DNA from 3 places in the Pseudomonas sp. BIGb0164 genome. Region 1 is predicted to be linked to each of the others. Evidence: riboswitches for the same ligand, from Rfam matches in the RefSeq annotation. Region 1 holds a riboswitch; each other region holds the start of a gene.
What was found. Region 1 has a riboswitch for cobalamin ahead of cobW (cobalamin biosynthesis protein CobW). Riboswitches for the same ligand answer to the same signal wherever they lie in the genome.
Positions count from the first base shown of each region.

Region 2: another riboswitch for cobalamin. It lies ahead of M2394_RS19470 (ABC transporter substrate-binding protein); the one in region 1 lies ahead of cobW (cobalamin biosynthesis protein CobW).
Region 3: another riboswitch for cobalamin. It lies ahead of M2394_RS29395 (CbtB-domain containing protein); the one in region 1 lies ahead of cobW (cobalamin biosynthesis protein CobW).

Region 1 covers NZ_JANUEA010000015.1:3,731-7,880, reverse strand. The annotation lists gene cobN (cobaltochelatase subunit CobN) at 1-1,993, opposite strand, end outside; gene cobW (cobalamin biosynthesis protein CobW) at 1,997-3,061, opposite strand; cobalamin riboswitch at 3,154-3,354, opposite strand; gene M2394_RS29850 (hypothetical protein) at 3,544-4,053, shown strand.
Region 2 covers NZ_JANUEA010000007.1:155,093-159,242, forward strand. The annotation lists gene M2394_RS19465 (aldehyde dehydrogenase family protein) at 1-1,370, shown strand, start outside; cobalamin riboswitch at 1,446-1,640, shown strand; gene M2394_RS19470 (ABC transporter substrate-binding protein) at 1,755-2,765, shown strand; gene M2394_RS19475 (iron ABC transporter permease) at 2,762-3,766, shown strand; gene M2394_RS19480 (ABC transporter ATP-binding protein) at 3,763-4,150, shown strand, end outside.
Region 3 covers NZ_JANUEA010000014.1:11,141-15,290, reverse strand. The annotation lists gene M2394_RS29410 (alpha/beta hydrolase) at 1-433, opposite strand, end outside; gene cobF (precorrin-6A synthase (deacetylating)) at 445-1,200, opposite strand; gene M2394_RS29400 (histidine phosphatase family protein) at 1,246-1,800, opposite strand; cobalamin riboswitch at 1,837-1,968, shown strand; gene M2394_RS29395 (CbtB-domain containing protein) at 2,000-2,212, shown strand; gene M2394_RS29390 (CbtA family protein) at 2,232-2,960, shown strand; gene M2394_RS29385 (DUF4865 family protein) at 2,962-3,501, opposite strand; gene M2394_RS29380 (LysR family transcriptional regulator) at 3,595-4,150, shown strand, end outside.

The DNA.
Region 1 (4,150 bases):
CCAGCTCAAGCTCCTGGTCGATGCGGGTTTCGCGCACCAGCTTGAGGATGTCTTTCTGCAATTCCAGAGCGCGGCGCGGGTCGAGCAACTGCGCTTCGTAGTATTCGTCCGCCAGCAGTTCAAGGTTGCGCAGCGGCCCGTAGGTTTCGGCGCGGGTCAGCGGTGGCATCAAGTGGTCGATGATCACCGCCTGGGTACGCCGCTTGGCCTGGGCGCCCTCGCCCGGGTCGTTGACGATAAACGGGTAGATATTCGGCAACGGCCCCAGCAATGCATCGGGCCAGCAGTTTTCCGACAGGCCCACGCCCTTACCGGGCAGCCATTCGAGGTTGCCGTGCTTGCCCACGTGGATCACGCCGTGGGCGCCGTAGGTGTGGCGCAGCCAGAAGTAAAACGCCAGGTAGGCGTGAGGCGGTACCAGGTCCGGGTCGTGATAGACGGCGCTGGCGTCCACTTGATAGCCACGCGCCGGCTGGATGCCGACAAACGTCAGGCCCAGGCGCAGGCCGGCGATCATCATGCGGCCGTCGCGGAACATCGGATCGCTGTGCGGTGCACCCCAGCGTGCCAAAACAGCTTGGCGGTTGGATTCAGGCAGGCGACTGAACATCGCCTCGTAGTCATCCAGGCTCAGGCTTTGATGGCAGGGGCGCAGGTCGAGGCTGTCGAGGTCGTTGGTCACGCCGCCAAGCAAATCGTGGATCAGCGCAGTGCCGCTTTCAGGCAGCTCGCTCGGCAGCGGATAGCCTTCGGCTTGCAGCGCACGCAGGATATTCAGCGCGGCAGCCGGCGTATCCAGGCCCACGCCGTTGCCGATACGGCCGTCGCGGGTCGGGTAGTTGGCGAGGATCAGCGCGATGCGCTTGTCAGCATTCGGCACCCGCGCCAGCTCGACCCAACGCCGCGCCAGTTCAGCGACAAAGTCCATGCGTTCAGGCGCGGCGCGGTAACAGACCACGTCCGACTGGCTGCGCTCGCTGCGCCAGGCCAGGTCCTTGAAACTGATCGGCCGGCTGATGATGCGCCCGTCCAGCTCCGGCAAGGCAATGTGCATCGCCAGGTCGCGCGGGCCCAGGCCTTGTTCGCTGGCCTGCCAGCCGGGCTCGTTGTCTTGGGCGCAAATCGCCTGGATCACCGGGATATTGCGGCGAAACGGTCGCAAATGCGGCGCTTCGGGGCTGGATTGGGCAAAGCCGGTGGTGTTCAAAATCACCGCCGCACCCACTTCATCCAGCAGGTCCTCGACCACCGTCAGGCAGCCGGGCTCTTTCAAACTGGCCAGCGCAATCGGCAGCGGGTTAAGGCCCGCTGCCTGTAAGCGTTGGCAAAACACATCGATAAAACCCGTATTGGCCGCCTGCAAATGGGAGCGGTAGAACAGCACCGCCGCCACCGGCCACTCGGGGTTCCAATCCGTCTGCCAGTCGTTCAGGCGCGGGTTGGCTTTATGCGGGTGATAAATCGCCGTGCGCGGCAGGGTTTGCGGCTCGGCCCAGGTGTAGTCGCGGCCCAGGTAAGCGCTGGCCAGGCAGCGATAGAAATCCAGCGCGTTGCCCAGGCCGCCCTGGCGCAAAAAGTGCCACAGGCGGTCGCGGCTTTCGGCGTTTACCGTACTCAGGCTGCTGAGTTCCGGGTCCGGGCGATCGTCCCCCGGCACCAGGATCAGCTGCACGCCGCGTTCGGCCAGCTCCACCAGCCGCTCGATGCCGTACCGCCAATAACCGATGCCGCCGTGCAGCGAAATCAGGATGACCTTGGCGTGGCGCAGCACTTCATCGACGTACAGGTCGACCGACGCATGGTTCTGCACCTGCATCGGGTTGGCCAGCCGGAAGCTGGGGTAATCGTCGGGCAATTGCTGGGCCGCTTCGGCCAGCAATGCCAGGCTGGAATCACCGCTGCACAGGATCACCAGGTCAGCGGGGGTTTGGCCAAGGTCGGCAATATTGTCGTCCGAGACGAAACCACCGGGCTGGGTCCTGAGCAGGTGCATGGGTCAGACGCTGAGTGCAGCGCGCAACTGCGCTTCGAGGCCGGCGGCATCGAGGTCCTGACCGATCAGCACCAGGCGCGTGATGCGCGCTTCGTCAGCGCCCCAGGCACGGTCGAAGTGCTTGTCGAAACGTGTGCCCACACCCTGGATCAGCAGGCGCATCGGCTTGTTGGGGATGGCCGCGAAACCTTTGACGCGCAGGATGCCGTGTTGCACCACCAGTTGGGTCAGGGCGTCGAGCAGCAGGGCTTCGTCGGCTTGCGGCAGGTCGATGGAAATGGAATCGAAAGCGTCGTGGTCGTGATCGTCGTCTTCACCTTCGTGGTGATGATCGTGATGGCTGTGGCGACCGTCGATGTGCTCTTCAGAGCCGGCACCCAAGCCGATCAGCACGTCCAGCGGCAGGCGACCGCTGCTGGCTTCGATGATCTTCACCGCAGGCGGCAGCTCTTCGGCGACTTCCAGGCGCACGCGGGCCAGGTCTTCCGGGTTGATCAGGTCGGTTTTGTTGAGGATCACCAGGTCGGCGCTGGCCAGTTGGTCGGCGAACAGCTCGTGCAACGGCGACTCGTGATCCAGGTTCGGGTCCAGTTTACGCTGGGCGTCGACCTGGTCCGGGAAGGCGGCGAAGGTGCCCGCGGCGACGGCCGGGCTGTCGACCACGGTGATTACCGCGTCGACGGTGCAGGCGCTGCGGATTTCCGGCCACTGGAAGGCTTGTACCAAGGGTTTTGGCAGGGCCAGGCCTGAGGTTTCGATGAGAATGTGGTCGAGGTCACCACGACGGGCCACCAGTTCGCGCATCACCGGGAAGAACTCTTCCTGCACGGTGCAGCACAGGCAGCCGTTGGCCAATTCGTAGACGCGGCCGTTGGCTTCTTCTTCGGTGCAACCGATGGAGCACTGCTTGAGGATTTCACCGTCGATGCCCAATTCGCCGAATTCGTTGACGATTACCGCGATGCGACGGCCCTGGGCGTTGTCGAGCATGTGGCGCAGCAAGGTGGTTTTGCCCGAGCCGAGGAAGCCGGTAACGATGGTGACGGGGAGTTTGGCCAGTGTTTTCATCGGATGCCCTTTGGGGCGGGCATACGGGACGATAGGCCCTGCGACGGCGCGCAGCAGCGGATTTCGTCACCGGATCACCCCGCCCGGTTGAAGTAGAAAATCGGTTGCGAGGCAGGTCTCCTGGCTTGGGGCGTGCGGGTCTTGCGACCGGCGCTGGCTGCGCCTTCCCGCCTTGTCGGCAGTGGCGTGGCAGTCAGCTGAACCCTTTACAGTTGCGGGGGCAGCCGCGGCTTGGACCGCGTTCCCTTCTTAGCTCCGGCCTGGGCTGGAGAACCTCGAGGGTGCAAGGCTACGCAGTGCCACAGAGCGGGTCAATGCCAACACATGAGGTTCGCGCCATACCGCGGCAGTCGAATGAAACTTACAACTCGCATTAATTGCCCGATAGCCAGCTAGGAACAGCTTGGACTTTTGCACCACACAGATTTGGCTCATAAGCGCTCAATGCGCGCCAGACATACCAACGCAATAAAGGATCAAACATGACACTTTCGGCACTTTCCCCCCTCCACTTTAACCTGCCACCTAACGCACCGAGCTACAAAGGCGAGAAAGAAGCTGATGCCCCGCAGGACAGTATTCAGATCCAACACGCTGCATACACCAGCACGAGTAGCCTCGAAACTCGGGCAAAGAGAAGTACAACAGAGCAAAAGCCCCAGGTCTGGTTCTACAGTGACAAAGAGTTGCTACAAGAGGTGAAGAAACACTTCGATGAATATGCAGCCGGACAGGGCGATGAATACGTCAACTTCAAAGAATTAAAAGAGGCCGCCGGTCAGGTGCCAACCACGAGAACCTTCTCTCCAAAAGCCTCAGCCGTTGCCGAGGAGATCCTCAAACGCACCCGGCTTCTCAACCAGCTGGACATAGGAGTGGGCTGGACACACACCGGAAGGGGATTACAAGACGAGAGGTTTGATCATGACAACCTTGACTACTTGATCACCTACGCTTCCACTAAGCGCAGAGTCAAGTTAATTCGAAATTAATATGAAAATTTGTCTGATCCGCAAAAAATCAACATCAGATTGCTCGTCATCCTTGAGGTCAACTCTATCCTTCAAACACCTTAAACATTTACAGCCG
Region 2 (4,150 bases), on a different contig from region 1:
CCCACGCTCTCTCGATCAACCCGGCCACCGGCGAAACCGTCGGCAGCTACCCCTACGAAAGCGCCGCACAACTGGACGCCGCCCTGAACCGCGCCACCGCCGCCTTCCGCACCTGGCGCCGCCAGCCGGTCGGCCAGCGCGCCGAACTGCTGCTGGCCCTGGCCGCCGCCCTGCGTGAACAAGCCGAAGACATGGCGCAGATGATCACCCTGGAAATGGGCAAGCCCATCGCCCAGGCCCGTGCCGAAATCGAAAAATGCGCCCTGCTCAGCGAATGGTACGCCGCTCACGGCCCGGCCATGCTGGCGCCGGAACCGACCCTGGTGGACAACGGCAGCGCCCAGATCGAATACCGCCCGCTGGGCCCGATCCTCGCCGTGATGCCGTGGAACTTCCCGGTGTGGCAAGTGCTGCGCGGCGCCGTGCCGACCATGCTCGCCGGCAACACCTACGTGCTCAAGCACGCCCCAAACGTGATGGGCAGCGCCTACCTGATCCAGCAGGCCTTCCACAAAGCCGGTTTTGCCGAAGGCCTGTTTGAAGTGATCAACGTGGGCAACGAGGGCGTGTCCAGCGCCATCGCCGACCCGCGCATTGCCGCCGTGACCCTCACCGGCAGCGTGCGCGCCGGTATCGCCATCGGCTCCCAGGCCGGGGCTGCGCTGAAAAAATGCGTGCTGGAACTGGGCGGCTCCGACCCGTTCATCGTGCTCAACGACGCCGACCTCGACGCCGCCGTGCAAGCCGCCCTGATCGGCCGCTTCCAGAACAGCGGCCAAGTCTGCGCCGCCGCCAAGCGCCTGATCATCGAAGCCGGCGTGGCCGAAGCCTTCACCGCCAAATTCGTCGAAGCCAGCCGTGCCCTGGTGATAGGCGACCCGACCCTGGCCACCACTTATGTGGGCCCGATGGCGCGCTTCGACCTGCGCGACGAACTGCACGGCCAGGTCCAGGCCACCCTCGAAGAAGGCGCCACCCTGCTGCTGGGCGGCAATAAAGTCGCGGGGGCCGGTAACTACTACGAGCCGACCGTGCTGGCCGGCGTCACCGACCAGATGACCTCGTTCAAACAGGAACTGTTCGGCCCGGTGGCCTCGATCATCACCGCCCGCGACGCCGACCACGCCGTGGCCCTGGCCAACGACAGCGAATTCGGGCTCACCGCCAGCATCTTCACCACCGATGCGGCCAAGGCCCGCGACATCGCCAACCAGTTGGAAACCGGCGGGATCTTCGTCAACGCCTTCAGCGTGTCCGACCCTCGGGTGGCGTTTGGCGGCGTGAAAAAGAGCGGCTTTGGCCGTGAACTGTCGCACTTCGGCGTACGCGAATTCTGCAACGCCCAAACCGTGTGGCTGAACCGCAAATAACCCACCGCCGGCGCCATCGCCGGCAAGCCGGCTCCTACGGGGGATCGGGTTTTCTCTCCCCCTTGGCAGTACGATCGACTACCATACCGCGCCGGTTCCCAAACGGGACTAATAGGGAATCCGAAGCGCGGCCCCCCGCGTCAATCGGAACTGCCCCCGCAACTGTAGGTGCTGAGCCTGCTCCACACTGCCACTGAGCGCTGCTCGGGAAGGCCGGAGCGTGGCGACGACGCACGAGTCAGGAGACCTGCCGGCCAAGCGTTATCACGACCGGCGGGGTGTCCGGGAAGGACATCCTTGCCCTGCCCCCGGCAGCGTCCATGGCTGTATTTCCACGACCGTACCTCCCCCTGCTCACTGTACGGTTCAAACGGAGATTGCCCCATGCTGCCACGCGTTACCGCCCTGCTCACCGGCCTCGGCTTCTGCACCCTGGCCCAGGCTGCGCCCACCCATTACCCGCTGACGCTGGAAAACTGCGGCAGCCCCCAGACCTTCCAGCAAGCCCCCGCCCGCAGCGTGACCATCGGCCAGGCCGCCACCGAAATGCTCTACGCCCTGGGCGTGGGCGACAAAGTGGTGGGCACTTCGCTGTGGTTCAACAATGTGTTGCCGCAATTCAAGGCCCAGAACGACACCATCGAGCGCCTGGCGAACAACGAGCCGAGCTTTGAGTCGGTGATCGCCAAGCGCCCGCAACTGGTGGCCGCCGAGCTGGAATGGGTGGTCGGCCCCCAAGGCGTGGTCGGCACCCGCGAGCAATTCCAGGAACTGAAGATCCCCACCTACCTGCTGCCCTCCGACTGCGAAGGCAAGGACAACCTGGTGGGCGCCGACGGCACGCGGCTGGAGCCATTCCGCATCGAGACCATTTACAAAAGCATCAGCCAGCTGGCGCAGATCTTCGACGTGCAGGACCGTGGCCAACAGCTGAACGACGAACTCAAGGCGCGCCTGGCCAAGTCGGTCGCCACCGCCCAAGGCAAAGGCCTCAAGCAGGCCAGTGCGCTGGTGTGGTTCTCCAGCGCCGAGATGGCCGCCGATCCTTACGTGGCCGGCCACAAGGGCGTTCCGGAATTCATGCTGCAGACCCTTGGCCTGACCAACGTGGTGCAGTCCGATGAAGAGTGGCCCGCCGTCGGCTGGGAAACCATCGCCAAGGCCAACCCCACGTTCCTGGTGATCGCACGCATGGACCGCCGCCGCTACCCGGCCGACGACCATGAAAAGAAACTGGCTTTCCTGCGCAGCGACCCGGTGACCCGCAACATGGACGCGGTGAAAAACAACCGCATCATCATCCTCGACGCCCTGGCGCTGCAAGCCAGCCTCCGTACGTTCGACGGCCTTGAACAACTGGCCACGGCCATCGACGGCTACGACCCACTCAAATGACCCGTACCCTGCTCGCCCTGGCCCTGCTCCTGGCCGCCGTGCTCGCCGGCGTGGCCATCGGCGAAACCGCCATCTCGCCGAAGGTGGTGCTGCAAGTGCTCGCCAATAAACTGTGGACGGCGGGCTACGTGCTCGACCCCATCGACGAAGGCGTGGTGTGGAACTACCGCCTCACCCGCGCCCTGGTGGCCGCCGCGTGCGGTGCGGGCCTGGCGACCTGCGGGGTGATCCTGCAGTCGCTGTTGCGCAACCCGTTGGCCGACCCGTACCTGCTCGGCATCAGCGCCGGCGCCTCCACCGGTGCAGTGCTGGTGGCGTTGATCGGCGTCGGTGGCGGGCTGGTGTCGTTGTCGGCCGGGGCGTTCGTGGGGGCGATGGCGGCGTTTGCCCTGGTGATTCTGCTGGCACACGCCAGCGGTTCGGCCAGCGGCACCGGCCAGATCATCCTCGCAGGCATTGCCGGCTCGCAGTTGTTCAACGCCCTCACGGCATTCCTGATCACCAAGTCGGCCAGCTCCGAACAGGCGCGCGGCATCCTGTTCTGGCTGCTGGGCAACCTCAGCGGCGTGCGTTGGCCGTCGGTGTGGCTGGCGGTGCCGGTGGCCGTGGCGGGCTTGGCGGTGTGCCTGTGGCACCGCCGTGCGCTGGATGCATTTACCTTCGGCACTGACTCGGCGGCGTCCCTGGGCATCCCGGTGCGCCGCGTGCAGTTCGTGTTGGTGGGCTGTGCGGCGCTGGTGACGGCGGTGATGGTGTCGATTGTCGGCTCCATCGGCTTTGTCGGGCTGGTGATCCCCCACGCCGTGCGCCTGCTGCTGGGTACCGGGCACTCGCGCCTATTGCCGGCCAGCGCGTTGGGTGGTGCGCTGTTCCTGATCGCGGCGGACGTGCTGTCGCGCACCCTGATCAAGGGTCAGGTGATTCCGGTCGGCGTGGTCACCGCATTGGTTGGTGCGCCAGTGTTTGCGCTGATCCTGATCGGCCGGAGGCACCCGCGATGAGCGTGCTCAGTTGCAGCGGCCTGGGCTTCAAGGTGCGCGACGCGGAGTTGCTGCGTGATATTCACCTCGACGTCGAAAAAGGCGAAACCCTCGGCATCGTCGGCCCCAACGGCTCCGGCAAATCCACCCTGCTCAAGTTGCTCGCCGGGTTGCGCACGCCAGTGAGCGGCGACGTGCGGCTGGGCGGCCAACGCCTGGGGAATTTATCCCGCCGCACCATCGCGCAACAGCTGGCGGTGGTGGAACAACAGGCCGACACCGACGACGCCATCCGCGTCTTCGACGCCGTGGCCCTGGGTCGCACGCCCTGGCTGTCGGCGCTGAGCCCGTGGTCGGCGGAAGACGACGCCATCGTGCGCCAGGCCCTGCACGACGTCGACGCCA
Region 3 (4,150 bases), on a different contig from region 1:
AGCCCACCTCGTAGGACATGATCGCGCCCTGGCTGAAGCCCACCAGGAATACCCGATCGGGCCGGGTGTGGTACTTGGCCGTGGCCTTGCCGATAAAGTCTTCGATCAATTTTGCACTGCGCTGCAGGTCGGCCGTTTCGCCGTTGTACTCAGCTTCACCCTGGGTCTTGGTAAACCAGCGATAACCCTGGGGGTCTACTGGCATGGGTGCCCGTGCCGAAAGGTAAGTCCAAGTGGACGGCAGCGAATCCTTGATGCCAAACAGGTCTTCCTCGTTGCTGCCAAACCCGTGCAGGAAAATCACCAACGGCTGGTTGCGTGCGTCACTCTGGGTCTGTTCCAGGTACGCCAACGGCAAGTCGGTGTGCAGCGAATCGTCAGCATGAGCAGCACCGACCACCAGGGCCAGCGCCAGGGCATACAGTTTGAGCATGGGACGTTACCTCAGGGTTTGCGCAACAAATAGGTGTCCATGATCCAGCCGTTGGCCAGGCGCGCGGCCTTGCGCACCCGTTGAATCTCTTCTGCCACATCAGCCACCTTGCCGCTGATCAGGATCTCGTCCGGCGTGCCCAGGTAGGCGCCCCAATAAATATCCAGGTCCTGATCGGCCACGGTACGGTAGGAATCTTCGGCGTCGAGCATTACCACCAGGGTGTCGGCGTCGCTGGCCTGCCCTGCTGCCAAGCGGCGCCCGGTGGTGATCTCGACGGACTTGCCAATGCGGTTCAGCGGCACTTTGTGCTGCGCTGCCAGGGCCTGCACGCTGGTGATGCCGGGGATCACTTCGAATTCAAAGGTGCAACGGCCACTGGCCAGGATCGCCTGCAGGATCCGAATGGTGCTGTCGTACAGCGCCGGGTCGCCCCAAGCCAGGAATGCGCCCACTTCGCCGTCGGCCATTTCCTCATTGATCATGCGTTCGAAGGTCTGCTGCTTGTCGCGGTTCAGGTCCTGCACGGCGGTGGTGTAGTCGATATCACCGCGCACACGCTCGGGGCAGTCGGCCTCGACAAAGCGGTAGCCGGGCTCGGTGATGTAGGTCTCGCAGATCTCGCGGCGCAGGTCGATCAACTTGTCCTTGCTCTGGCCCTTGTCCATCAGGAAGAACACGTCGGTGCGGTTGAGCGCCTTCACGGCCTGCATCGTGATGTAGTCAGGGTTGCCGGCGCCAATGCCGATGATCAGGATGCGTTTCATGGGTTGCTCTCATTGCGGGGCGTGGATTTTGCCATGTTCGCGGGCTCAGGCGTGAGTTTCCAGGCGCAGGCGCCACACGCGGTTGAAACGCAGCTCGGTGCATGACAGCGGCTCGACGTCGACCCGGTAGAACATCGACAGCGGCAACTGCAGCACGTGCAACAACGCGGCACGGATCACAAAGGGATGGGTAACGGCCACGACATGCCCCGGTTGGCTTTCCAGGGATGTCATCCACTGTCCAACCCGCAGGCAGATCTGGTCCACCGACTCGCCACCGTGGGGCGCGCTGGCGCTGTCGGTGAGCCAGGCACTCATGGCTTCATCGTCCAGTTGGTCGATGGCCTGGCCTTTCCAGTGGCCAAAATCGCCGTCGCGCAAGGCGACTTCTACCTGTGCGTTGTCACCGAACAAGCCAGCGGTCTGCCGGGCCCTGGCTTCCGGCCCGCAGATCAGGCGGTGTTTTTTCGGGTAGCGACCGGCCTGGGATAGCGCCTCACGCTGCCAGTCCAGCACGACAGATTCGTCATCGGGAAACCGCCCCTGCTTCTGCGCCCGCGTGGCGGCATGGCAGATCAGGCTTAAACGGGTGGTCTGCATCACAAATTCACTCTGTTTCGGCGCGCAGTCAGCGTAGACTGGCAAAGTTGTTTCAACATGTTACAACGAACATGAAACAGGAAGCCGGTTCGAAGCCGGCGCGGTCGCGCCACTGTATTCGGCCCCACAGCCGTAAGCCAGACCCTGTTTCAGCTCCCTATGCTTTCCATTTCGGGACGCGTCATCCCTGGAGGTTTTCATGGCTAATACCGCTGCAACCCACCCTGATGTCTATGTGCCAACGATTCCCCTGGGCGAAATCCTCCCTTGGGCGATCTTCGGCGGCCTGCTGTTGATGCTGGCGATCTACTTCGTCGGCGCCGAGCAAGGTGCCACAGCGGTTTTCAAGGGCATGTACGTGCACGAATTCGTCCACGACGGTCGCCATCTGCTGGGCTTTCCCTGCCATTAATCAACAAGAGAGACAGGACATGACAGGGCAATTACTCGTTCGCGGGATGCTGGTGGGCCTGCTCGCCGGCGTATTGGCATTCGGCTTCGCCAAGACCTTTGGTGAGCCACAGATCGACAAGGCCATCGCCTTTGAAGACCAGATGGCACAGATGCACGGCGATGCGCCGGAAGAAGAACTGGTGAGCCGCGACGTGCAAAGCACCTTCGGCCTGTTCACCGGTGTGGTGGTGTATAGCGTTTCCCTGGGCGGGATTTTCTCCCTGGTGTTTGCTTACGCCCTGGGCCGCATCGGCAAGGTCGGCCCCCGTGGCCTGGCGGCACTGCTGGCGTTGGCGGCGTTTGCCACCCTCATCCTGGTGCCCGGCCTGAAATACCCGGCCAACCCGCCATCCGTGGGTGACCCGGAGACCATCGCCCAGCGCACCCAGCTGTTCTTCCTGATGCTGCTGGTGTCGGTAGCGGCCGCGGTGATCGCGATCAACGCCGCACGCAAGCTGATTGCCCGCCGTGGCGTGTGGGCCGGGGTAATCCTGGGCGTTGCGCTGTACATCGTGATCGTGTCGGTGGCCGGCAGCCTGTTCCCGGTGATCAATGAAGTGCCGGAGCAATTCTCGGCCGTGCTGCTGTGGAAATTCCGCGTCGCGTCCCTGGGCATCCAGCTGGTGCTGTGGACCACCCTGGGCCTGGTGTTCGGTGCGGTGGCCGAGCGCTTCTTGAGCCAGCCACGCGCACGCTTGAACTCCTGAGCTAGATTCCGGGATGGGCCAGGTAGAACACCTGATAGCCCGTCCCGGGATGCGTCACATCCAGTGCCTTGGCCGACAAGGTGATGCGCACCAAACGCCAGGCTTGCACATCCAGCGCCAGGAACACCGCGAAGGTGTCACGGCTGTCCGCCACTTGCAGGTTGCGCACTTTCTCTTCAGCCAGTATCGCGGCCCGATCCGCCCCCGGCGCCAGTGGCCACTCTTCCCGATACAAACTCAACGCCGCCTGCGCCGGCCCACGTTGCACATCCAGCGGCAGCCAGCTTTCGATATGCGGGCGGCCGAAACTGTCGAGCACTTTCTGGAAGCGTGACCCCAGCAAAAAGTCGGCGGCCTGCAACGGGTCGGACCACAGGTACACCGACGCATACACGTTGCCGCCCTGCTCCTGAGCGATAAACGCCTTGAACAGCAGCCCCTCGGCGTTATCCCACAATGGCCCCAATTGCGCGGCACGCCGGCGAATCACGCCCATGTCGTAGTCGGCGGGCAAACGGTGCGAATACTGTTTGGCGAACATACAAAAACTCCTGTGCAAGATGAGGTTCCAGCTTGCGCAGCGGCGATGATTTCAACAAGATATGAGCCGATATATGTGCGATAAGGAACCGATATGGCTGACGCACCCAAACCCCTGGATATCGACACCGTGCAAGCGTTCGTGCTGGTGGCCGACTTCACCAGTTTCACCCGCGCCGCCGAGGCGCTGGACACCTCCCAGGCCGCCATCAGCCTCAAGCTCAAGCGCCTGGAGGAACGCCTCGGTTATCGCCTGCTGGAACGCACGCCCCGGCATGTGCGGCTGTCGCCCCAGGGCGAGCAATTCATCGTCGCCGCCCGCGCCCTGCTCAACGCCCACGAGCGCGCCTTGGGCGACATGGCCGCCCAAGTGCAACGACGTCTGGTGATCGGCATCAGCGACCACGTGGCCGGGCCCGACCTGCCGCTGTGGCTCAGCCGCCTGGCGGCCTACGACCCGTTGGTGATCCTCGAAGTGCGCATCGCCTCGTCCCGCGACCTGGTGGCCGCGTTCGACCGCAACGAACTGGACGCCGTGATCGTGCGCAACGAAGGCGACCGCCAAGACGGCGAAGTCCTGGCCGTGGAACGCTTCGGCTGGTTCGCCGCCCCCACTTGGCAACACCCGCCAGGCACGCCACTGCGCATGG